Regions from separate parts of the Neorhizobium sp. DAR64862/K0K3 genome, predicted to be linked through region 3. Evidence: predicted binding sites of a transcription regulator. Region 3 holds the regulator's gene; each other region holds the start of a gene.
What was found. The regulator LexA, encoded in region 3, represses DNA repair genes until DNA is damaged. The targets are predictions, from matches to a motif close to TGTTCNNNNTGTGTTCNG.

Region 1 (8,137 bases), 590 kb from region 3:
GACATGACGGCAAGGGCGATCGCCATGATCGGCTCGTCGCTTGCCAACACGATCAAGGTCTACGAGACCGACCGCTTTATCCATGGCGGCGACGAGCGTCCTGTCTCGCAAGCTGCGATCGAACAGACGCAAGGTGCGCCGATGCACAGGTTCAACGGGATGTATCTGTTCAAGGTGGGGACCGACGACACGCTGCGAAACATGCGCTGGCGGCTCGATCCGTTTTTCAAACAGGGGATTGCCGGCGAGATCGCGAAGGCGATCTACGACCGCCTGCAGGAGAACGACACGGCATTCAGCCGGTTACGAGCGCTCCACCACCGCGATCGCAGCGGGTGGTGGTAGAGCAGGCGCTTAAGCTGTCCCAGTTCAGGATGGCTCGCCATTCTTCGCTCGCTGCTTTTTGCGCTGCTTGACCAGCCTGTCCTTCTTGGACCTGATCCGCAGACCTCTAGCGAGATTGTAGATGACGCGAAGCGGCATGGTGATCGTGATCAGCTTGCCGAGGTTGCGGTTGCTGTTTTCCAGCCGTTCGGACAGGACCTGGATCGCGGCGAACACGAAGTTGCTGTTGTCGATATCGGGGAAGTGGCGCGACAGCGCCTTGTAGGGATTGAAAGCTGTTCTTCCTGCCATTTCGAGCTTGTCGCTGTTGGCGAGGAGTTGCAGCACCGACTGTTCGAACGTCCAGTCGTGGATGTGGAACATCTGCCACTTGCGGCTGCGGCGTCCCGAGAAACCGCAAAGCACGACCTTGGCCTGCGGCACCTTCTCGCAGAGCCAGACCGAAAGGGCGAAGCCTGAACTGGCGGTATGGTCGCGCGGGTAGAAATCTTCGAGGTAGCTGCAAAGGTCGATGGCGCCTGCTGCGACGCCGCCGAACTCGGCCGGTTCCGTCACCTGTTCCATCGTGGCGGCGCGCATGCTCATGACGCCGGTAAACCCGGGGCCCGGCAGCAGGGCCAGCACCTTGTCGAGAGCGTTGTCGTAGATCAGTTCGGACCCGACGCGGCTCGTGCGTGCCACCAGCAGCGAATTGCGCGTGAACGGCGTTTTCAGCACCTTGCTGACGTAGTTGAAAAAGACGAACAGCGTCGTTTCCGGATAGGCGGCGTGGATCTCGTTGAAGTTCTGCTCGTCACTGTTGGCGACAAGGACGATGTGGGAATAGCCGGCAAAAAACTGCTGCCAGTCTCCCTCGCTCAAAAGTCCGCTCGTCGTCGGTCTGTGCTGCGCCATCCCGGCAGAAAGTTCCGTCATTCGAAGCGTCCTCCATGCAGATGCGGGCAGAGCCGGACCGGTTGCGTGGCACCGAATGCCTCTGAAGTTTTCATGGTCTAGTCTCTAAAAGCGTTTCGTAGATTTCCGCCAGACTGTTGGCTTCCTTTTCGATAGCGAAGGCGACGCGAACATGCTCGCGACCGCTCCAGCCCTGCTGGCGGGCCAGTGCAGGGTTTTCGAAATAGGTGCGCAGCGCATCGCGAAGCGCCGTGTAATCGCCGGCCGGAACAACCGATCCGGTCTCGCCCTCGACGATCATTTCGGAATAGGCGCCGGCATCGCTTGCAACGACTGCGGTTCCCGATGCCATCGCCTCGAGCGGCGTCAGTCCGAAGCCTTCATTGCGGGACGGTGCCACATACAGAGACAGGCGACGGTACCAAGGCTTGATGTCGTCCACTTCGCCCATGAACAGGATGCGATCTGTCAGACCGCTCATGGCGACATCGGCTTTCAACGCATCGCCGAAAACCTTGTTGTCCGGCGTGACACGCCCGCAGACGACGCCCGTCCATTCGGGATAGGACGGCAACAGCTCGATCAGGGCACGCACGAAAAGGTCTGTACCCTTCTGATGCCGAACGCGCCCGAAGCAGCCGATCAGATGCTTGCCGAAATCATCTGCCGGGGAGGAAGGGTCGGATGGGCCGGAGGGACGGAAGAGATCGAGATCGACGCCGTGGTGCACCACCTTATAGGGCACTTTCAGGTATGAACCCGATCGTGCAGACGTCGCGACGACCGCATCCATCTTGCTGATCAGAAAACCCGTCCAGGCGGAATGGGTTCGTTGCGCGGCGGAGGTAAACAATAGCTTCAGCGGCATCCGCAGCACATCGCGCATGAAGAGGCCGGGCAGCATCTCGATATTGCGGCGGGCATGCCAGACACGGGCGCGCCGCCCTGATGGCGGTGACCACAGCGCGGCAAGGTCGGCATAGCGGATGTGGGGAAGGTGGGAGGGCAGGCCAGGTCCCAAGACCGCGATCTTCTGACCCTTTGCCCTTTGCACCGGAATCAGTTGGACGATCGTGGACGTCACGCCGGAGAGCCGCTTCTTGAAGTTCGGCGCAATCACTTCGATATCGGATATATCGACCACGGAGCCGGGAGCGATACCGCTGCCCATCTCCGTGGCGACTTCGCCAGACGTTTCCACGAGCGATCAGCCCCAGGAAATGGCGAGAATCTCGTAGGCTTTTGAGCCGCCAGGGGCGACGACTTCGATACTGTCACCCTTTTCCTTGCCGATCATGGCACGGGCGATGGGTGAGGAGATCGAGATGCGGCCAGCCTTCACATCGGCTTCCTGATCGCCGACGATCTGATAGGTTTTTTCCTCTTCGGTATCCTCATCGATCAGCTTGACGGTTGCGCCGAACTTGATCGTGGAACCGGACATCTTGGAGAGGTCGATCACTTCGGCGCGGGCCGTGAAATCTTCCAGCTCGCCGATGCGGCCTTCATTGTGGCTCTGGGCTTCCTTGGCCGCGTGGTATTCGGCGTTTTCCGAAAGGTCACCATGGGCGCGCGCTTCCGCAATCGCTTCGATGATGCGGGGACGCTCCTCCTGCTGGCGCCAGCGCAGTTCTTCCTGCAACTGGGTAAACCCCTTCGGCGTCATCGGTACCTTTTCAACCATTTTCTTGTCCTTAAGGCGCATGTCCGCGGATGCCGCGGACACAAAAAGAAACAGGTTCCGGAGCGGTAACTTCGGAACCATCTGCAGCATCTGAATTTAGGGCATCATAACAGAATTTCGACTGCTCCCGCTAGGAAAATCGAAATGGTGTCAGATGCGCCAGCTGGAGTTGAATGAATCAAACGTCCCTCGATTTGTCAACGAGTTGACGCAGTCATAAAGAACATATAGAGAACGCACTAATGAAGAAGTCGCTGAAAGAACGGTTGGCGATCCTGTCGGACGCTGCCAAGTACGACGCCTCCTGCGCCTCCAGCGGGACATCGAAGAGAGATTCGTCGGTATCCGGCGGATTGGGTTCGACCGAGGGGTCCGGCATCTGCCATGCCTATGCCCCGGATGGTCGCTGCATCTCCCTTCTGAAAATCCTTATGACGAATTTCTGCATCTACGATTGTGCCTATTGCATCAATCGTTCCTCCAGCAATGTCGAGCGCGCCCGGTTCACGCCTGAAGAGGTTATCTGGCTGACGCTGGAATTCTATCGGCGCAATTATATCGAGGGTCTGTTCCTGTCGTCGGGCATTATCCGCTCGTCCGATCACACGATGGGCGACATGGTACGGATCGCGCGGGAATTGCGGACCGTTCATAATTTTCGCGGCTACATCCATTTGAAGACGATCCCGGAAGCGTCGCAGCAGCTGATCGAGGAGGCGGGGCTTTATGCCGACCGTCTGTCGATCAACATCGAACTGCCGACCGATGCCGGGATCAGCCAGTTTGCGCCGGAAAAGCGGCCCGCCAATATTCGTCGCTCGATGGGCGATCTGCGGCTGAAGATCGAGGAGATGCGCGACCCGACGCTGCAGACCAAGCGTCGCAAGCGGTTCGCGCCTGCCGGCCAGAGCACGCAGATGATCGTCGGGGCAGACGGCGCCAACGACGCGACCATTCTCGGGACGAGCGCCAGGCTTTACGGCAGCTACAGCCTGAAACGCGTCTATTACTCCGCCTTCAGTCCGATCCCGGACTCGTCGAAGACACTGCCGCTGATCAAGCCGCCGTTGATGCGCGAGCATCGGCTCTATCAGGCTGACTGGCTTTACCGGTTCTACGGGTTCGAGATCGGCGAGATTACGGCGTCGACGGAAAACGGCATGCTGGATCTGGACCTTGATCCGAAGCTTGCATGGGCGCTCGGCAACCGCGACAAGTTCCCGGTCGATGTGAACAGGGCGGACAAGGAGACGCTGCTGCGGGTGCCGGGTTTCGGGACCAAGACCGTCGGAGCGATCCTGTCGTCGCGCAGGTTTCGCAAGCTGCGTCTGGAGGATTTAAAGCGGCTGAGCGTGTCTCTGAAGAAGGTACAGCCCTTTATCACCTGCGAAGGGTGGACACCGCGCAAGCTTGCCGACCGGGCCGATCTGCGATCCATGTTCCAGCCAAAGCCGGAGCAGCTGTCGCTTCTATGATGTACCGAGTCTTGTTGCGGGGGAGAGGCGATCTGACCGAGTGGCGCGATGCTGCGCGTGCCTATCTCGCCGCCGGCATCGCACCTGATCGTGTCGAGTGGCGCACGATGGACGACACGGACGGATTGTTCGGGCTGGACGGCAACCAGTTGCCTGCGCCTGTCGACAAGCCGGTGACGCAGGGTGTTCCTCCAGCCTTTCTGAAGCTTGCCGCCTCGGTCATCTGCCATTCCGATCCGACGCGGTTCTCGCTTCTCTACCGGATGCTGTTTCGCATGGCGCACGGGCGCAATTTTCTGGGTATGGCGACCGATCCGGATGTGGTTGCGGCAAACCGGATGTCGAAATCGATCGGCCGCGACTATCACAAGATGACCGCCTTTGTCCGTTTCAAGGAAATCCCGCTGCCGGAGGGTGTTGCCGGACGCCGGCGCTTTGTTTCCTGGTTCGAGCCTGATCATTTCATCATCGACCGTGTGGCCCCGTTTTTCCAGCGTCGTTTCAACGACATGGACTGGCTGATCGTGACGCCCAAGGGTTCGGCTTCCTGGGATGGCGAGACCCTGCGGACCAGCGATGAGCCCGCCGAAAAGCCAGACCTTCGCGACGACACGGACGATCTGTGGCGGACGTACTATGCCAACATCTTCAACCCCGCGCGGCTGAAGGTAAAGATGATGATGTCGGAAATGCCGAAGAAGTACTGGAAGAACCTGCCCGAGGCCGAGCTTATTCCGGGCATGATCGCCAGCGCCGAGGCAAGTGTGATCGAGATGGGACGCAAGGCGGCGAGCGAACCCCTGGCGTTCCACCATCGCATCCAGGAAGCCGCAGCACGGGTGCCCACGCCAGAAGGGCCGACCGCCGGTACAATCGAGGCCTTGCGGGATGAAGCACGTCGCTGCACCCGCTGCGACCTCCATTGCATGGCGACCCAGACGGTTTTCGGCGAGGGGCCTGTCAATGCCAAGGTGATGATCGTCGGCGAGCAGCCGGGCGATCAGGAGGATCTGGCCGGGCGTCCCTTCGTCGGGCCGGCGGGCAAAGTGTTCAACGAGGCGGTGAGCGCGGCCGGGATCGACCGGACGCAATTCTACATCACCAATGCGGTGAAGCATTTCAAATACGAGCCACGCGGCAAGCGGCGCATTCACCAGAAGCCAAATATGGGCGAGGTGCAGCAGTGTCGCTGGTGGCTCGTCCAAGAACTCGATCTGGTGCAGCCCAAGCTGGTCGTCGCGATGGGTGCGACCGCGCTGTTTTCACTGACCGAGATGCGCCACAAGCTGGAGGACGTCCGGGGCAGGCCGATTGCCATGCAGAACGGTCGGATGCTGTTTGTCACCGTGCATCCGTCCTACCTGCTTCGCATCCCCGATCTGGGGCGAAAGGCGGAGGAGGTGGCGCGGTTCAAAGAGGATATCGTGGCAATCGGACGGTTGGCTTCGTAAGCGAAGCATCAGGTTCATTGGCGGGCCCAGGTTTCAATTGACTTCGTCTTGAAATGAAAGCTGTATTCGGCGGGGTCTCTCAAGACTATAGCTGGGGAATATGTCGAATACAGACGTTGCGGTCACGCCGCCATTCAAGACGCAACCTTTCGGATCCACGCTTCGGTGCGAATATTCGCTAATGGAGGCGGTCGGGTATATCATACTCTGGGTGATCATCAGTGTGTTGACACTTGGGATCGGTGCGTTCTTCGCGGTTTACTACTTCTACAAGAGCATCATCAACAAGACCTACCTGATCGGCCGGGACGGCCAGCGGATCGCCCGGCTCGAATGTGAACTCAACCTGGCGGAGATGATAGGTCACATCCTGATCTGGATCCTGATCTCCATCGTGACGCTCGGGATCGGTCTCGTGTTCTACGTCTTCCGCACGTTGCGGCTGTGCTTCAACAAGACGAGGCTCGTCTATATCTGAGAGCTCAGTGCCCCGAGCCGATCGCGCTTTCGTCGATATGGGCGCGGGCATAGATTGTGCGAGCAGTCGCTGCGAGGATAAGCAGGACCAGTGAGGCGACGAGGCAGCAGCTGGCAAAACCCGTCGAGAAGGATTGCCGGGCGGCCTCCAGCCAGACCGGGCCTTCGCCTGCCTGAAGAGCGCTTCCGCCGAGCCCGCGGGCCGTCTCGACGGCGCCGCCGATGGTCGCCCTGACCGTCGCTGCCTGGGCAGGGTCGAGGCCGGTAACATCCGTGCCATCCATTAGAATGCGATAGACCAGTGTCCCGAAGCTGCCGAGAAGGGCGACACCGAGGGCGCCGCCGAATTCGGCGCTGGTTTCGGAAATCGCCGAGGCCGAGCCGGAGCGTTCCGGCGGCGCGGTGCCGACGATCAGGCCGGTTGTCGTCAGGACGACCGGCACGAAGCCGATGGCGATGATCATGGTCGAGCCGAGGACGCCGTAGAGGCTCTCGGAATAGGCGGCGATCGACATGGACAACATGCCGGCCGCGTTGATGACGAGACCGATGAGGACGGTGTTGACCGGGCCGAACCGGTTGGTGAAACGGTAGGCCTGCAGCGACATCACGGTAAAGACGATCGATGACGGGATCGACCAGAGGGCGGCTTCGAGCGGCGACAGGCCGAGCACGAACTGCAGGAAGAGGTTCTGGTAGAGAAACACCCCGAAGACGAAGAACATGCCCGCGAGATTGACGAGAAGCGAGGCGGTGAACGCGGGGATGGCAAACAGCTTGAGGTCGATCAGAGGCTGCGTCAGGCGCTTCTGACGGCGGATGAACAGGTAGCCGAACGCAAGCCCGATCGCGATCGGGATCAGATGCCGGCTCTGAAAGCCGTCGGCCGCCATGTGCTTGAAGCCGTAGATCACCGGCAGCACGGTCGCGAGCGACAGGACGACGCTGACGAGATCGAGCTTGGCACTGTCCGGGCTTTTGTATTCCGGCAGGAGGAACGGGGCGACGACCAGAAGCACCAGCATGATCGGAATGTTGATGAGAAACACAGAGCCCCAGTGAAAATACTGCAGGAGAAAGCCGCCGAGGAGCGGACCGATCAATCCGCCCAGTGCGAAGGCTGTGCCCCAGATGCCGATCGCCCGGTTGCGCTCGGCTTCGTTCTTGAAGAGGTTGACGATCAGCGACAGGGTCGAGGGCGCGATCGTCGCACCGGCGATGCCGAGAAGCGCACGGGCGGCGATGAGTTCCTGTGCTGTCGAGGAGAAGGCGGCAAGCGCCGAGGCGATCCCGAAGGCGAATGCGCCGATCAGCAGCACGCGGCGGCGGCCGATCCGGTCTCCGAGCGTGCCCATGGTGACGAGAAAGCCGGCGACCATGAAGCCGTAGATATCGTTGATCCAGAGCAGTTCGGACGCCGACGGATCGAGATCCACAACGATCGCGGGGACGGCGAGAAACAGGATGGACAAGTCCATCGAGTAGATCAGGCAGGCGATCGACAGGACGCAGGCACCGATCCATTCCCGGCGACCGGCAGGCTCGTGGCCCGGATGTTGCGACGGCATCTGCATCGTTCCTCTCCCAGATATCGGCTTGCGGATTTACCGCACGTCTCAGGGTCGGGCAACCGCGGGGGCCAGCAAAGAAAACGGGCGCCTGAAGCGCCCGTCGGAGAGTGTTATGCGAAGTAGCTTTGCAGCGTCCGCACTTCGAGATTGCCGGCCTTCAGCGCCTTGATCGCCATCGCAGCGGATTCGGCACCTGAAATCGTCGTGTAATACGGCACCTTCTGCATCAACGTTGCACGG
Region 2 (8,137 bases), 740 kb from region 3:
TCATGTCCTTCATCCTCTCATCAGTCTGCAGATATGCAGGCCGGCCGATTCCGCCAGCCCTTCCAGATCATAGCCACCCTCGAGCAGGCTGACGACCCGGTTGCCGGCGTATTTCCCCGCAATTTCCATCAACCGGCCGGTCGCCCAGTCGAAATCGTCGCCGACCAGATTGATCTGCGCCAGCGGATCGCGGTGATGCGCATCGAAGCCTGCCGAGATCAGCACAAGATCCGGGCGGAAGTTTTCGAGCGCCGGCAGGACGCGGCTCTTGAAGGCATCGCGAAAATGGTCGCTGCCGTCATTGGCCGAAAGCGGCGCGTTGACGATCGTGTTCTTCGTGCCCGTCTCGTCTCTGGCGCCTGTGCCGGGATAAAGCGGCATCTGGTGCGTCGAGCAAAACAAAACGGACGGATCGTCCCAGAAGATGTCCTGCGTGCCGTTGCCGTGATGCACGTCCCAGTCGACGATCGCGACACGTTCGACGCCATAGGTCTGCTGCGCATGGCGGGCGGCGATGGCGATGTTGTTGAACAGGCAAAAGCCCATCGCCTTGGTCTTTTCCGCGTGATGTCCCGGCGGACGCGAGGCAACGAATGCGTTGTCCACCTTGCCGGTCATCACGTCGTCGACGGCCGCGATCGCGCCGCCGATACCGGTCAGCGCCGCCTGAAAACTTTTCGGCCCCACATGCGTATCGGCCTCGATCTGCAGGATCGTGTCTTCCTCGGGGATCTTGCGCATCACCCAGCGCAGGTGTTCTTCCGGATGCGCCAGAAGCACCGTGTCTTCATTGGCCTGCGGCGCCTGTTTGCGGTCGAGCTTGTCGAAATTGGGATGTTCGAGCGCGATGTTGAGCGAACGCAGCCGGTCTGCCCGTTCAGGATGGCCTTCCGGCGTCGCGTGCTCGAGAAAAATGGAGTTTTCGTAAAGGCGCGTGGTCATTGGGCGGCCTCGTGAGGTGTGTTGAGCTCGGACATGGCGCAGAACGGCGATGTTTTCAAGCGCATACCCCTTGCTCTTCACCGGATTTGCCGTGAAGTAGGCGCATTAGGCGTTTTTTGGAGTGCGGGCAGGAATGGCGAAGGATATCGGCAAGACCCATGATTTTCGCGTTGCCTATCGCGATGTGGATCTTAACGGCGAAATGTTTCGCGCTGCCTATATCGGCCTTGCGGAACAGGCGGTCACGGAATTCTGGCACCGCCGCAAGCCGGCAACGGATGACCCGTTCTTTGCGGTCGGCAAGATCTCCTGCACCTATCACATGCCGCTGAAGCTCGGCGATCTCGTCCATACCCATGTCGGAGTGAGCAAGATCGGCGGCAAGTCCGCAGGCTTTATCGTCCGCTTCACGCGCGGCAGCGATGAGGTGGCCGAAGCCGAAATCGTCTGGTCCGCATGCGATCCGGAAACCCGGACGCCGGCCGCGCTGCCCGAAGACCTGCGCGACTGGCTGTATCAGTTCCTCGACTGACCGCTTACGCGCGCTGCGGCAGCAGCGGATAGCCTGCCATCACGGCCCGACCGGCGAGCGCCGCAATCACAGCCTTCAGGACGTCGCCCGGAATGAAAGCGAGCGAGCCGAGAAACGCTTTGACGAAGCCCATGCCGGTGATCAGCGCCAGATAGGTGATGCCGATCCCGTAAAGCACGATCACGCCGCCCATCAGGGCTGCGATAAAGAAGTTCACGCCCTGCACCAGCCCCGCCTGGTCGCGACCCACCATGATCTGCGACAGATAGCCGGTTACCATGGCTGCAAACACCCAGCCGATCAGATAACCGGTCGTCGGCGCCATGAAGACGGCAAGGCCGCCGCGGCCGCCGGACAGAACCGGCAGACCGATCGCTGCAAGCACCAAGACCAGGAGGACCGCGATCGTGCCGCGCTTGGCGCCGAGCACGACGCCGGCCAGCATCACGCCGAGCGATTGCGCCGTGATGGGGACGGGAATGAAACCGAGCATGACCGGCGGCACCAGTCCCAGCACGATGATGATAGCGGCAAACAGGGCGGCCAGAACGAGATCACGAGTAGGCAAATAGCTATTCCTTGACGACTGAATCTGTATCACTTCTGCGCACGGATTGCCCGGGCGTCAATTGCGCTGGCAATCTCGTCGGCATTCTTCAATGTGAGGATGATCAGCGGGACGATGATGGAGAGGGTTCGAGGGCGCAACCCTCGCGCGATATGCGCATCGCGGATGGCCTGGTGACGCAGCAGGATTTCCGGAATGAAGCGCAGCACAAGCCCGATCGACAAGCCGATATCCGCAGCTTTTACAAGCCCGAGCTTTTCCAGCGGCGTGGCCGCAAATGTCACTTCGGTAATAAAATCGCCGGTAGTGGTCGTGGCTGTCACCGCAGACGCAAGAAGCGCCAGTGCCGAGAGCCGGAAAAACACGCTGACGGCCTCGACAGGGCTGTTGAAAACCAGCGTGAACAGCGCAACGGCTGCGATGGTGAGGAAAAGAACCCGCAGCCGCAGCCATGTTTGCCGCCATCCGATTCGCAGCGAAGCGAAGAGCAGGCCGCTGGCGACCGCACCGACGCCAAGTACTAACGGCGACTGGATGAGGAACAGAGCAAGGCTTGCGGCAGCCAGCAGCACAAGCTTCGCCCGGGCCGAAAGCCGGTGCAGAAAGCCGCTGCCGTCCACGTAAAGCGTTTTCATGCCGCAAGCTCGCGGTAACGGGCGATGGTCTCGGAAGCCGTTCCGTCGCCGGCAAGCCGGCCGTTGTCGAACAGCAGAACCCGATCGAAACCCGCAATGAGATCGAGATCGTGGGTGAGCACTATGACGTTTTCGGTGAGCTCGCTGATCGTGCGGGCCACCAGGTTGCGGTTCTTCAGGTCCAGCTGGTTGGTCGGCTCGTCCATGATCAAAATGTCCGGTTCTGTCACCAGAACCGAGGCGAAGGCCGCAAGCTGCAATTCGCCGCCGGAAAGCTCGTGCGATCGACGGTCGGCAAGATGTCCGATGCCGAAGCGCTTGAGGATCGCCGTCGTGCGGGCCTCGATTTCGCCTTTCGAAAGCTTGCGCGACGTCAGGCCCAGCGCGATGTCTTCCTTCAGGATCGGCAGAATGATCTGGTTTTGCGGGTTCTGGAAGATGAAACCCACTTGGCTGCGGGCGCTGTCGGCGTCTGCCTTCGTATCGAAGCCGTTGACCACGACTTTCCCGTTTGCGGGAGAAACCAGCCCATTGATCATCCGCGCAAACGTTGTCTTGCCGGAGCCGTTGAGGCCGATCACGCCGATGCGGCGCTCGGTCAGCCGCACCGTCAGCGGATGCAGCGTGACACGCCCGTCGAAGCGGGCTTCGGCCTTGTCGAAATGGATGTCCAATGCCGGTCCTCGGTTGCTGAACGGTCTATATCGCGGCGGGAGCAGAGCGGGAAGGCGGAATGAAAAGTGAACATTGCATCCGGTCCACTGTCGCCCTAGTCTCGTTGCCATGGCGATTCTGATCGACAATGCCCGCGCAAGACGGATTTTCATCGAACGGCAGCAGCTTTCCGCACCGCCGACCCGTGCGCTCAACAAGGCCGGTCTTCTGCAACTGATCGATGATCTGGGCTTCGTGCAGGTGGATAGTATCGCCACCGTCGAGCGCGCCCATCACATGATCCTGTTTTCGCGCAACCAGACCTATCGGCGAGAGCATCTGACATCGCTTCTGGAAAAAGACGGCGAGCTGTTCGAGCACTGGACCCACGACGCCTCGATCATTCCGGCGCGTCTGTTCCGCTACTGGAAGCATCGCTTCCGCCGCCGCGAACCGATTCTGGCCGACCGCTGGCGCAAATGGCATGGCGAGAGTTTCGATTCCGCCTTCGAGGACACGTTCCGGCACATTTCGGAAAACGGCGCGATCATGTCGCGCGACATGAAGATGGAGGATCACAAATCCGGCGGCTGGTGGAACTGGCACCCGAACAAGACGGCGCTCGAATATTACTGGCACACCGGCAAGCTTTCGATTGCAGGCCGGGTGAATTTCCAGAAGATCTACGATCTGACCGAGCGCGTTATTGCCGCCCACCATCACGAACCGAATGTCAGCCACGAGGACTTCATCGACTGGGCCTGCCGCAGCGCGATGGAAAAGCTCGGCTTTGCCACATCGGGAGAACTCGCTGCCTTCTGGGATATCGTCACGCCGGAAGAGGCGAGGGACTGGGTGAAAGCCCATCGCGACGAACTCGTCGAAGTCCTGATCGAAGCCGCCGACGGCAGCCGACCGCGCGCCTGCTTTGCCTTTGCAGGCTTTCCCGAAAACCTCGGTGATATTCCAGAGCCGCCGGCACGGGTGAGGGTGCTGAGCCCCTTCGATCCGCTTTTGCGCAACCGTGACCGGGCGGTGCGGCTGTTCGATTTCTTCTACCGTATCGAGGTTTTTGTGCCGGAGCCGAAGCGCCAATACGGCTATTATGTCTTTCCGCTTCTGGAAGGCGACCGCATGATCGGTCGCATCGACATGAAGGCGGAGCGCAAGTCCGGCGTGCTCGATGTCAGGCGGCTGTGGCTGGAAAAGGGCGTCCGGGCATCCGCGGGCAGGCTGGACAAGCTCGATGCCGAGCTGCAGCGGGTCGGGCGATTTGCCGGCGTGGACAAGGTCGTCTATCGGGACGGCTGGCGGGACTAGGTCCCGTCAGCCGTTTCATCTTTTGGAAGCGCTCAATCCGGGTGATGCCGGGGATTTAACCCCGCCACCGCAGATACACCGTCGCAAGTGGCGGAATGTCGAGAGCGATGGATGCCGTCTTGCCATGCGCCGACTGGTTTTCCGTCCAGGCTTCGGTCTGGCCGAAATTGGTGCCGCCGTAGATCGCGGCATCGGTATTCAGCACCACTTCCCAGCGTCCCTCGAACGGCACGCCGATCCGGTAGCCATGCCGCGGCACCGGCGTCATGTTGGACGCGACGATAATCGCCGACTGCCGATCCTGCGACAGACGCAGCATCGCGGTGACGGAGTTTTCCGCATCGTCGGATACGGCCCATTCGAAGCCTTCAGGATGAACATCGCCATACTGAAGCGCCGGCTCAGCCGAATAGATCGCGTTGAGATCGGCGATCAACCGCTGCATGCCCGCATGCTGAGGGCTATCCAACAGATCCCAGACAACGGATGCGTCATGGTTCCACTCGGTCACCTGAGCGACTTCGCCGCCCATGAACATCAGCTTCTTGCCCGGATGGCCCCACATGAAACCGTAATAGGCGCGAAGATTGGCCATCTTCTGCCAGTGGTCGCCCGGCATCTTGCCGAACAGCGAGCCCTTGCCGTGCACCACTTCGTCATGGGACAGCGGCAGCATGAAGCGTTCGGAATAGGCATAGACCATGCCGAAGGTCAGGCTTCCGTGCTGGTATTTGCGATAGACCGGATCTTCCTCCATGTAATGGAGCGTGTCGTGCATCCAGCCCATGTTCCACTTGAAGTCGAAGCCCAGTCCGCCCTGCTCGACGCTTTCGGTCACACCCGGCCAGGCGGTCAATTCCTCGGCGACTGTGAAGGCATGCGGGCAGCGCTCATGGATGATGCTGTTTAAATGCTTGAAGAACTCGACGGATTCGAGATTTTCCCGGCCACCGAACTTGTTGGGGATCCACTCGCCGTGATCGCGGCTGTAGTCGCGGTAGAGCATGGAGGCGACCGCATCGACCCGCAGCGCATCGATGTGGAAATGATCAAGCCACTCCAGCGCAGACGCGATCAGGAAGCCCTTCACCTCGTTGCGGCCGAGATTGTAGATCAGCGTGTTCCAGTCCTTGTGGAAACCTTCGCGCGGATCGGCATGCTCATAGAGCGCCGTCCCGTCGAACTGCGCCAGACCCCAGACGTCTGTCGGGAAATGCGCTGGCACCCAGTCGAGGATGACGCCGATACCGGCGGCATGGCAGCGATCGATGAAGTAGGCGAAGTCTTCAGGCGTGCCGTAGCGTCCGGTCGGCGCAAACAGACCGAGCGGCTGGTAGCCCCAGGATCCGCCAAACGGATGCTCCATGATCGGCAGCATCTCGATATGGGTAAAGCCAAGCTTCTTGACGTAAGGCACCAGGCGCTGGCTGAGTTCCACCCAGTCAAGCGTCCGGTTGCCTTCCTCGGCAATCCGCACCCAGGAACCGAGATGCACCTCGTAGACGGACATCGCGCCTTCGCGGGCACGGTCCTTAGCCTGTGCCGCCATCCAGTCGCCATCGGTCCAGCGGAACGGCTTGGACGAGGCGATGACGGAGGCAGTCGACGGGGCAGCTTCGGACGCCCGCGCGATCGGGTCGGCTTTCTGCGCCAGCATATTGCCGTGAGCGTCGAGAATCTCGAACTTGTAGCGTTCGCCATGGGTCAGACGAGGCACGAACAGTTCCCAGACACCGGCCTGCGGCCGCAGCCGCATCGGATGACGGCGTCCGTCCCAGGCGTTGAAATCGCCCACGACCGAAAGCCGGGTGGCGTTCGGTGCCCAGACGGCGAAACGCACGCCGGCAACGCCATCCACTTCCATCGGGATCGCGCCGAGCGTGCGGCCGAGATCGTAATGGGTGCCCTGACCGAACAGGTGCAGATCGAGATCGCCGAGCAGTGGCGGAAAGGAATAGGAATCCTCGGTTTCCTGGATCGCTTCCGGCCATTCGATGCGCAGGAAATAGGGCGCAGTCGAATTGGTCACGCCGGCAAACAGACCGCCGGGGTGGATGCTGTCCAGCTCCGCGACGACCTTGGCCGTATCGCGCTCGACGACCTCAACCGAAAGCGCCCCGGGAAGCAGCACCCGCACCACGGTGAGGTCGCCGTACTGATGGCGGCCGAGAATGGAAAAGGGATCGCCATGACGGCCGTCGACGAGGGCCTGGAGGCCCTCCTCAACGGTTCCGATGATGAGGTCCGTGCGCTCGTATCGCATCACTCTGTCTCTCCCTTGGGTGCATCAGGGGTGGAATTGCTGTCGGTGTCGAGAAGTCGCGCCGCGATGGTCGCAAAGCCGGCGAGCGGCAGGGGCAGCCACTTCGGCCGGCTGCGCACTTCGTAGGCGATCTCGTAGGCGGCCTTTTCCAGCAGGAAGAGGTCGAGTATTTTCGACCGCTTCTCGTGCGGGATGTTGAGCGAGTCGGACTTTTCCACAGCATCGAAATAGGCCTGCAGGAATGCCGGTTCCGCCTTGTCGATGAAGCGGCTGACGAGCTCCGGATGACGGGCGTCGTCCACTTCGCTGACGACTTCCCGATCGAGATCGGCCGAGGCTGCGAGATAGCTGAGCGACCGTAGGAGGCCGGCCACATCGCGCAGCGGGTTGGACTTTGCACGACGTTCCTCGAGATCGCGGGCAGGTTCGCCCTCGAAGTCGATGATATAGGCGTCGCCTTCTGCCACCAGGATCTGGCCGAGGTGGAAGTCACCGTGGGTACGGGTCATCAGCGTCGAAATGGCAAAGCCGGACAGCGTCTCGACAAGGCCGAACAGGTCTTCGCGACGGCTGAGGATCATGCGTGCGTCCTCTGCGGCGCGACCTTCCAGTCCCTCGCTGTTCAGTTCGAGCATGGTCAGGCTCTGGTCGATCTGAGCCGTTACGCCCGCGCGCCATCTCGAGATATCGGCGTCGCCAGCCCAGATCGGGCTGAATGCCTCGTCATCGGTCGGCTGGGCCAGTGCGACATGCAGCTCACCAAGCCGTGTTCCGATGGTGGCCGAAAGATTGACGAGCGGCTTGAAGTGCTCGTCGATCCCTTCGCCCTCGAGCCCGGTCACCACGATCTCGTCGATTGCGCGGCGCAGGTTGCCGAGCATCCAGTTCCAGGCATCGCCCTGATTGCGGATCGCGCGCTGCACGATGATCATCGTGTAGCGGTTGCCCTCCGGCGAGGTGCGGGCGACTTCGCCGAGCAGCTGTCCCGTATTCTGGTAGCCGACATTGGTGAGATAACGCGTCATCTCCACTTCCGGGTGGATACCCGGGAAGATGTGACGGATCAGCTTTACCATGGCGAGATCACCGATGATCAGCGAGCTGTTCGACTGTTCGGCCGAAAGCCAGGTCACAGGCATGTCGTCGTTGAAGTTGAGCTGGTCGAGAGTGTCGGTGCCGACGAATTCAAGGGCGCCTGAAACGCCCGAGATCACGGCCCGTTC
Region 3 (8,137 bases):
TTCATGCGCGCCCGTGGAGGCGCCCGACGGAACGGCGGCGCGGCCCATCGAGCCGTCTTCCAGATAAACATCCACCTCGACGGTCGGATTGCCACGGCTGTCCAGAATTTCGCGAGCGATGATGTCGGTAATGGCGGTCAAGGGTCTCTCCTCGGTTGATGTGCGAGCCTGAATTCGCAGGCTCAGCGAACAGGCGGATCATCGACATTGTGCGATCGTCGATGACACGCGGATTACAATCCAGTCAATTCGGCGGTTTTTCGACGCCGTCAGCCTTTTGCGATGGCATCGAACGCCAGCAGCTTTTCCAGAAGCCGCGGCATGTCCTTCAGGTGGACCATGTTCGGACCGTCGGACGGCGCGTTGTCGGGGTCTTCGTGGGTTTCGATAAAGACGCCAGCAACGCCGACGGCGACGGCTGCCCGGGCCAGCGTTTCGACAAATTCGCGCTGGCCGCCGGAAGAACCGCCCTGGCCGCCGGGCTGCTGCACGGAATGGGTTGCGTCAAAAATAACGGGGCTTCCGAGCGACGCCATGATCGGCAGCGAACGCATGTCGGAAACGAGAGTGTTGTAGCCGAACGAGGCACCGCGCTCGCACAGCATCACATTGGGATTGCCGCTTTCGAGGAACTTCGCCTGGACGTTCTTCATGTCCCAGGGCGCCAGGAACTGGCCCTTCTTCACGTTGATCGCGCAACCCGTCTTTGCGGCCGCGACGAGCAAGTCCGTCTGGCGCGACAGGAAGGCGGGGATCTGCAGGATATCGATCGTATCCGCCACGAGAGCGCATTGCTCTTCAGTGTGAATGTCGGTCAGAACGGGAAAGCCGAATTCCGTCTTCAGATCGGCAAAGATCGCCATCGCGTTGTCCAAGCCGATGCCGCGCTTGCCGGAGATCGACGTGCGGTTGGCCTTGTCGAAGGAGGATTTGTAGACGAGGCCGATGCCGAGTTTCTTGCAGAGTTCGACAAGCGTGCCGGCGATCATGAAAGCATGATCACGGCTTTCCATCTGGCAGGGACCGGCAATCAGCGAGAGCTTTGCCGTGTTTGAGAAAACGACTTTCGAACTCCCCTCGCCCACGGACACTTCAGAATTGGCGGAGACTGTCATTTCACTATTCCTCGAAACCGAAAACCACACCTTGCCCCGGGGCTGCCGACACGATCACGCGGCCATCCCTGCGGATGAATGCGACGTCATTAGCAGCAAGGGTGATCTCTGTCACGGCGAGATCGGTGGTCTTGAAGATGATCCCGCGCGCAGCGAGGCGCGACGATAACAAGGGCTTCATCGAAGACCGGAACTCGTCGCTGAACGTGTCGTTGGATTGAATGCGGATGCCGGCATTGGCAGCTGCGATCCGCAGACCGTCTTTCCCTTGCTCGGGTTGCGTCTCGAACACGGTTTCGAAAAGCGGCAGAAACTCCAGCGGGTCATCTGCAGAAAAGACGATCTCTCGAAGGCCTGTAACGGCGTTTGCGTGCTCATCAAGACCACCGCGATCTGCCGGTAATGCGGCCATGCGCTGGCAGGAAAACAGCAAGATGTCATCGACCTCGGGAACTGCCGCGAACGCCAGACGGAATGAGACTTCGCTCTCCCCACCATCGGGCAACTGCATCGGGCGGGAGAATTGAAGCATCTCGCCCGCAGACATGTGCCCGTCCACAAAACGGCTATGATCGGCCGCTGCATCCTGCGTCCCGACGACCACCGCCGATAGACCTTCCCTTTTCCGCTGGCCGCGGAAGCGGATGTCGCGATCGGTGAACACGTTGCCTCGTTTTGCCGCAAGCGAGGCTTGCCGACGGTTCACAATGGCCAGCGGCTCGAGATACGAGCCATCCGCGAAGAATATGCAGGCATTGGCTGTGCCGAAAGGGTGAACACCTTCAGGTGCCACAGTAAAGCCGAGAGCGGTCAACCTCCCCCGCGCTGACGCCAGATCTGCAACGGGCAGAACCAAATGATCGACTGACTTGTTACCCACTTACACCCCCAAAGTCTTATTCCGCAGAACATTGGCTATCGCGGGAAACTCGGCAAGTGCTGCGCACGAACTGAATACGTGATCGAACGCTGAAATGAGACTATTCTTGAGCAAAAATTTGGGGCTTGCGGAACACAGATAGAACATATAGCGTCCGTTCTGCATTTGTTTCCAATTCTGAGGGTCCCGTCCATGCTGACACGCAAGCAACAGGAGTTACTTCTGTTCATCCACGAGCGGATGAAAGAATCAGGCGTGCCGCCGTCGTTTGACGAAATGAAGGACGCTCTCGACCTTGCATCGAAGTCCGGCATCCATAGGCTGATCACCGCGCTCGAGGAGCGTGGCTTTATTCGCCGTCTGCCGAACAGAGCACGCGCGCTCGAAGTGATCAAGCTGCCTGACGCCTATGTGGCGAACCTTCATCCGCGACGGGGTTTTTCTCCCAGTGTCATCGAGGGAAGCCTCGGCAAAACGCAACCGGTCGTCGCTCAGAAGCCGGCGCCGGTCATGGCGGACAATCCGTTCTCGACAAACATCCCGGTCATGGGTCGAATCGCTGCCGGCGTGCCGATCTCCGCGATCCAGAACAACACCCATGACATCGCCGTTCCGATCGAGATGCTGGGTTCCGGCGATCATTACGCGCTCGAAGTGAAGGGCGATTCGATGATCGATGCCGGCATCCTCGATGGTGATACCGTCATCATCAAGAATGCCAGCACCGCAAGTCCGGGCGATATCATCGTTGCCCTGGTCGATGAGGAAGAAGCGACCCTGAAGCGGTTCCGCCGCAAGGGTGCATCGATCGCGCTGGAAGCGGCGAACCCCGCTTACGAGACCCGCATCTTCCCGCCCGACCGGGTGAAGGTCCAGGGCAAGCTTGTCGGCCTTATTCGCCGCTATCATTAAGAACGCTGTTATCCCGGAGATGCGCGGCAACAGCCTCCGGGATGCCAAAGTCGAATTGTCGCGTTCGCCAGTCACAGAACCGGTGGACGGTCCACGGACGGCTTGAGGTCTGTGCGCTGTCTCGCATCGCCGCCGTAATCTTGATGTCTGGCGCTGTCGCGTTCGGAATAATGGTGATTTCCAGTGCGCCAGTCCGGCGCAACGTCCGCCCGCTGAGAAGCAAGGCGCCGGAGCGGCAAGTATCGAAGCGTGCGCCGGGCGAGACGATGATCCGACCGAAATCGCAGGCAAGACCGGTGTATCGGTTGTCTTCGACAGTGACGATCCGGATGTCCTGAGCAGTCTGCGCCGCGCACAGGATTTTCGGCAGACAGGCAAATCGTCCGGGCGTGAATGCTTGAAGAAAGCCCCTGACATATTCGATTTCCCGGCGCGTCAAATCCGGTCGCGAATGTGGTCTAGGTCGTCTGTCATCACTTTTCGCAAGGCTGGCACCTCGCGCTGGTTCCGAAGAGGCAAGAACCGGCAAGGCGAGCGGTTGTTCTCCGGTCTCAAGCACCAGCGCTCGCCGCCATTGATCGTAGATAAATCCCGGCGGCCGGGTTCGATTGAGGGTGATCTTGTCATCCTGGATCAGTCCCACTGACGCGCCGTCTTCGGATATGACGATATCAGGCCTCGGCGCCGAGCCTGAGCGGACCGCAAAGAGCAAAGCCACCGCCATGAACAGCGCGCCTGTCAGCCTCAGCGGCGTGCGCAGCAGCGTCAGAAGCAGAAAGCCTGCCGTCGCCAGCGGCAGGAAAAGCGGGTTCTGCCGGCCGATGGCAATATCGCCGCCCCATGCGGCAACGATCTCGGCAATGCGAATGACGATCCGCAGCCCCTCGCCCATGATGAACAGAAAGGGAGCATCCAGCCCGAACGGCATCAGCAACATGCCAACAAGCCCTGCCGGCATCACCACGAAGGAAATGATCGGCATGGCCGCGAGATTGGCCGCGAGGCCGTAGGTGGTCAGATGGTGGAAATGCTCGATCGAATAGATCGACGTCGAAGTACTGCCGATCAGCGACGTCACCACGATCCCGGCAATGAAATGGAACGTCGCCGCGACACCCGTTATCCACCGGTTGCTACCTTTTGTATCCTCCTTACCTTTCGCGAAATATCGCGTCCAGAGGGCGAACCCTGCCACCAGTGCCGCGGTTGCCGCAAACGACATCTGGAAACTCGGACCCAAAATCTCCGACGGCGAGATGGCGAGGATAATGATTGCCGAAAGGGCGACGTTGCGAAGGCTGATGGAGGGTCGATCGACGAGCACGGCGACCAGCATCACCGCCATCATGATATAGGCCCGCTCGGCGGAAACCCCGAACCCGGAAATCAGGTAATAGGCGGTCGCCATGACAAGCGCACCGAACGCGGCAAACTTCTTGATCGGATAGGCCTGCGCAAAGCCTGGAAACAGCGACAGGACGGAGCGGACGCCGACGAAGAAGATACCGGCTGCCAGCGCCATGTTCAGGCCTGAGATCGCGACGATATGGGCCAGCCCGGACAGACGAAGCGCCTCGGTCGTCTCACGGGAAATTGCACGGCGCTCGTCGGTCACGATTGCGGCAGCAAAAGCGCCCGCATCCCCCTTGACCGTATCGCGGATGCGATTGCCGATTGCGCTGCGAAGCGCAAAAAGCCCTCGCTGCATGTCCGACCATAACCCGGGTTGGTCATCGATCGCCGGTTGTACGCTAGGCGCGCCGTAAAAGAAGCCAACGGCCCCGATTTGATCGAAGTAGGAGGAGAAGGCGAAATCGTTCAATCCGGGAAGCGCCGGGCCAGAGGGTGGCGACAGACGGGCACGGCCGGAAACGCGCTCTCCGATGTCTGCAGGTTCGTGTTGGCTTCTGGCAAGAAGCGACACCCGCTGCGGGGGACGAGCGAGCGTGGGCTCAGATGTCTGCTCGATCCTCACGATATAGCGCCAGCGGCGCTGTGCATCCGCTTCGCGTCGTTCGACAATCCCGCTGATGGTCGTCGTGACGGGCGAATCGAGCACGACCGTCGAACACCGCCAGGTTTCGAGCGCTGCCAGCGCAGAACCGGAGAGAAGCATGCAGAGTACAAGGTTGGCACGAGACAGCGGATGCGCGCGATACCGTGTCAGCCCTGCGGTCACCATCGAGATCGCAAGCATGGTTGCGAGAATGAATGGCGATGGCGTCCAAGGAAGTGCGAACCAGATCGCAGCGCCGGCACCCAGCAAGACAGGCAGGAAGAGGAACCCATGACCGTGGGAAACCTCCTCGCTCAACGACGTGCACAGCCATTTGGAAACGGGCCGGTCTCTGACCACGTATACCCTGAAAACATCCTCGGAATGATGGTCGTTTCGACCATCATTCCGGACTTCCGCGGGCATTGTCTGCGATGCCGATTCGGGCATCCAGAGTGCGATTGCGTGGGGTGTCGAAGCAAGCATCACCGGCTTGCTGCTGGCTGCCTCAAAAATCGCTCCGCCATTCGCCATGATGAATTATCCCGCCGGCTCCGCTGCAGAGACGGTGATTGATAAACGCAACCTGCGCGTTTATATTCTCCTCGTCAACACATTCGCCAAGCTGCGGTTTTCCTTCACGTTACGGCCTCTTACACCATGAGGTTGGGCATCTTTTAAACGTGGCCTGCCTAAATTATTTTCGCGCTGCACAAAATGTCGCAGGAGCGCTTGGCATCACCTTTAGGATCATATAGCTAACTTGCGACGCTTAACTCTTATGGCGCTTTCTGGGCGCCATGCCGCCAACAGGTTGGAGGATCAGAATGACGGAACAAAGCGCAAATCTCGTACTTGGTGATAAGACAGTCGACCTCTCGGTGCGATCGGGCACCATTGGGCCGGATGTTATCGATATCGCAGCCCTGTACAAGCAAACCGGTGCCTTCACCTACGACCCCGGCTTCACGTCGACTGCATCCTGTGAATCCAAGATCACCTATATCGACGGCGACAAGGGTGTTCTCCTGCACCGCGGCTACCCGATCGAGCAGCTTGCTGAACAGGGTGACTTTCTGGAAACCTGCTATCTGCTTCTCTACGGAGAACTGCCGACGGCTGCCCAGAAGAAGGACTTCGATCATCGCGTAACCATGCACACCATGGTTCACGAGCAGATGAGCCGCTTCTTCACCGGCTTCCGCCGCGATGCGCATCCTATGGCCGTCATGTGCGGTTGCGTGGGCGCTCTCTCGGCCTTCTATCACGATTCCACCGACATCACCGATCCGCACCAGCGGATGGTTGCGTCGCTGCGCATGATCGCCAAGATGCCGACGCTCGCCGCCATGGCGTACAAGTACCATATCGGCCAGCCCTTCGTGTATCCGCAGAACGACCTGGATTACGCCTCCAACTTCCTGCGCATGTGCTTTGCCGTGCCGTGCGAAGAATACAAGGTCAACCCGGTCCTGTCGCGCGCCATGGATCGCATCTTCATCCTGCATGCGGATCACGAACAGAACGCGTCGACCTCGACGGTTCGCCTCGCAGGTTCCTCGGGTGCAAACCCGTTCGCCTGTATCGCTGCCGGCATTGCCTGCCTCTGGGGCCCCGCTCACGGCGGCGCCAACGAAGCAGCGCTCAACATGCTGACCGAGATCGGGACCGTCGACAAGATCCCGGAATACATCGCCCGTGCCAAGGACAAGAACGATCCGTTCCGTCTGATGGGCTTTGGTCACCGCGTCTACAAGAACTACGATCCGCGCGCCAAGATCATGCAGAAGACCACGCATGAAGTACTGGCAGAACTCGGTCACAAGGACGATCCGCTTCTGCAGGTCGCCATGGAACTCGAGAAGATTGCTCTGACGGACCCCTACTTCATCGAAAAGAAGCTGTACCCGAACATCGACTTCTATTCGGGCATTACGCTGAAGGCGATGGGCTTCCCCACGACGATGTTCACCGTTCTGTTCGCGCTTGCGCGTACCGTCGGCTGGATCGCCCAGTGGGCCGAAATGATCGAAGATCCGCAGCAGCGTATCGGTCGTCCGCGCCAGCTCTATACCGGCGAAGCGCAGCGTGACTATACGCCTGTTTCGAAGCGCTAGGCGCTGTAATAGGCTTTGCGAAAAGAAAAACCCGTTCAGCGATGAACGGGTTTTTTGTTGTCCAACAGTTCGAGTACCGCACCTGCTGCGGCCTCTCCAGGCGGAACAGGGACGTCCAGTCTCTGCCAGGCAAGTGCGAACCCGTCGAGCATCGCACGGCGCTCCGGCGTGTCGGCGGACAGACGTTCCGCCCAGCGGCTGAGGCTTCCGGGTCGCACGACCTCGTTGACATATTCGGGAACGACCGGGTAGTCGGCGATCAGGTTCGGAAGCGCGCCGGTCCAGATCTTGATGCGGCCGGCCAGAAGCTTGATCAGCCAGTCCGTCTTGTAAGCCGAGACAACAGGAACTGTCGCAAGCCCCAGTTCCAGGATAACCGTGCCGGAAGCGGCCAGCGCCACGTCCGCCTCTGCGAAGGCAGCCCATTTTCCGGCTGTATCCGTAGTAATCTCGACATGAACCGGCAGATCTGCGGCCATCTTCCGCACCAGTTCTTCCCGGCGCGGTACCGTCGGAAGCAGGAACCGGGTCTCACCATTGCGATCTGCGAACTCGCGCGCAGCCTCGCCGAACACGGGTAGGAGTGCCTTGATTTCGGCTGAACGGGAGCCCGGAAGCAAGAGGATCGTCTTCTTGTCGGCGGAGGTCTTGACCGGCCTCTCGGCGCGCGCAGCACGGACCCTCAGGAGATCCGCATCATTGGTCAGCCGGTGACCGACGAACACTGTCTGCGGACCCTCCAGCCTCCGCATCGCTTCCGGCTCGAACGGAAGGACGGCAAGAACGAGGTCGACATAGGAGAGCATCGCCTTGGCACGATATTCCTTCCAGGCCCAGACACTGGGGCAGACATAATCAACGATCGGCAGATCCGGCAGGGCCGCCCTCACCTTTCTTGCCACTCGGTGGGTAAAGTCAGGGCTGTCGACGATGACAAGCACATCGGGCTTTGCGGCGACGATCGCAGCCGCCGTCTGGTTGATGCGACGGATCAGGTTGGGAAGACGCGCGAGCACCTGGGTGATGCCCATGATCGACAATTCGGAGAAATCGAACAGCGACTGAAGGCCTTGGGCCGACAGTGCATCACCGCCCACCCCGATCAGTTCGACGGGAC

Region 1: a site for LexA is predicted at 3,143-3,160, ahead of ACQY1L_RS04795 (putative DNA modification/repair radical SAM protein). Genes of this name have one in related genera too.
Region 2: a site for LexA is predicted at 3,407-3,424, ahead of ACQY1L_RS11220 (energy-coupling factor ABC transporter ATP-binding protein). Genes of this name have one in related genera too.

What each region holds. Positions count from the first base shown of each region.
Region 1 covers NZ_CP191449.1:956,704-964,840, forward strand. Annotated here, with positions in the region: gene ACQY1L_RS04775 (hypothetical protein) at 1-345, shown strand, start outside; gene ACQY1L_RS04780 (3-deoxy-manno-octulosonate cytidylyltransferase) at 370-1,260, opposite strand; gene ACQY1L_RS04785 (glycosyltransferase family 4 protein) at 1,331-2,383, opposite strand; gene greA (transcription elongation factor GreA) at 2,447-2,923, opposite strand; gene ACQY1L_RS04795 (putative DNA modification/repair radical SAM protein) at 3,166-4,398, shown strand; gene ACQY1L_RS04800 (UdgX family uracil-DNA binding protein) at 4,398-5,849, shown strand; gene ACQY1L_RS04805 (DUF6693 family protein) at 5,950-6,327, shown strand; gene ACQY1L_RS04810 (MFS transporter) at 6,332-7,894, opposite strand; gene carB (carbamoyl-phosphate synthase large subunit) at 8,008-8,137, opposite strand, start outside.
Region 2 covers NZ_CP191449.1:2,286,644-2,294,780, reverse strand. Annotated here, with positions in the region: gene ACQY1L_RS11245 (exodeoxyribonuclease VII small subunit) at 1-4, opposite strand, end outside; gene ACQY1L_RS11240 (histone deacetylase family protein) at 10-942, opposite strand; gene ACQY1L_RS11235 (acyl-CoA thioesterase) at 1,076-1,474, shown strand; gene ACQY1L_RS11230 (biotin transporter BioY) at 1,479-2,042, opposite strand; gene ACQY1L_RS11225 (energy-coupling factor transporter transmembrane component T family protein) at 2,072-2,677, opposite strand; gene ACQY1L_RS11220 (energy-coupling factor ABC transporter ATP-binding protein) at 2,674-3,351, opposite strand; gene ACQY1L_RS11215 (winged helix-turn-helix domain-containing protein) at 3,461-4,651, shown strand; gene glgB (1,4-alpha-glucan branching protein GlgB) at 4,707-6,914, opposite strand; gene treS (maltose alpha-D-glucosyltransferase) at 6,914-8,137, opposite strand, start outside.
Region 3 covers NZ_CP191449.1:1,549,891-1,558,027, forward strand. Annotated here, with positions in the region: gene eno (phosphopyruvate hydratase) at 1-141, opposite strand, end outside; gene kdsA (3-deoxy-8-phosphooctulonate synthase) at 270-1,115, opposite strand; gene ACQY1L_RS07520 (VOC family protein) at 1,120-1,995, opposite strand; gene lexA (transcriptional repressor LexA) at 2,188-2,907, shown strand; gene ACQY1L_RS07530 (ComEC/Rec2 family competence protein) at 2,888-5,437, opposite strand; gene gltA (citrate synthase) at 5,731-7,020, shown strand; gene lpxB (lipid-A-disaccharide synthase) at 7,056-8,137, opposite strand, start outside.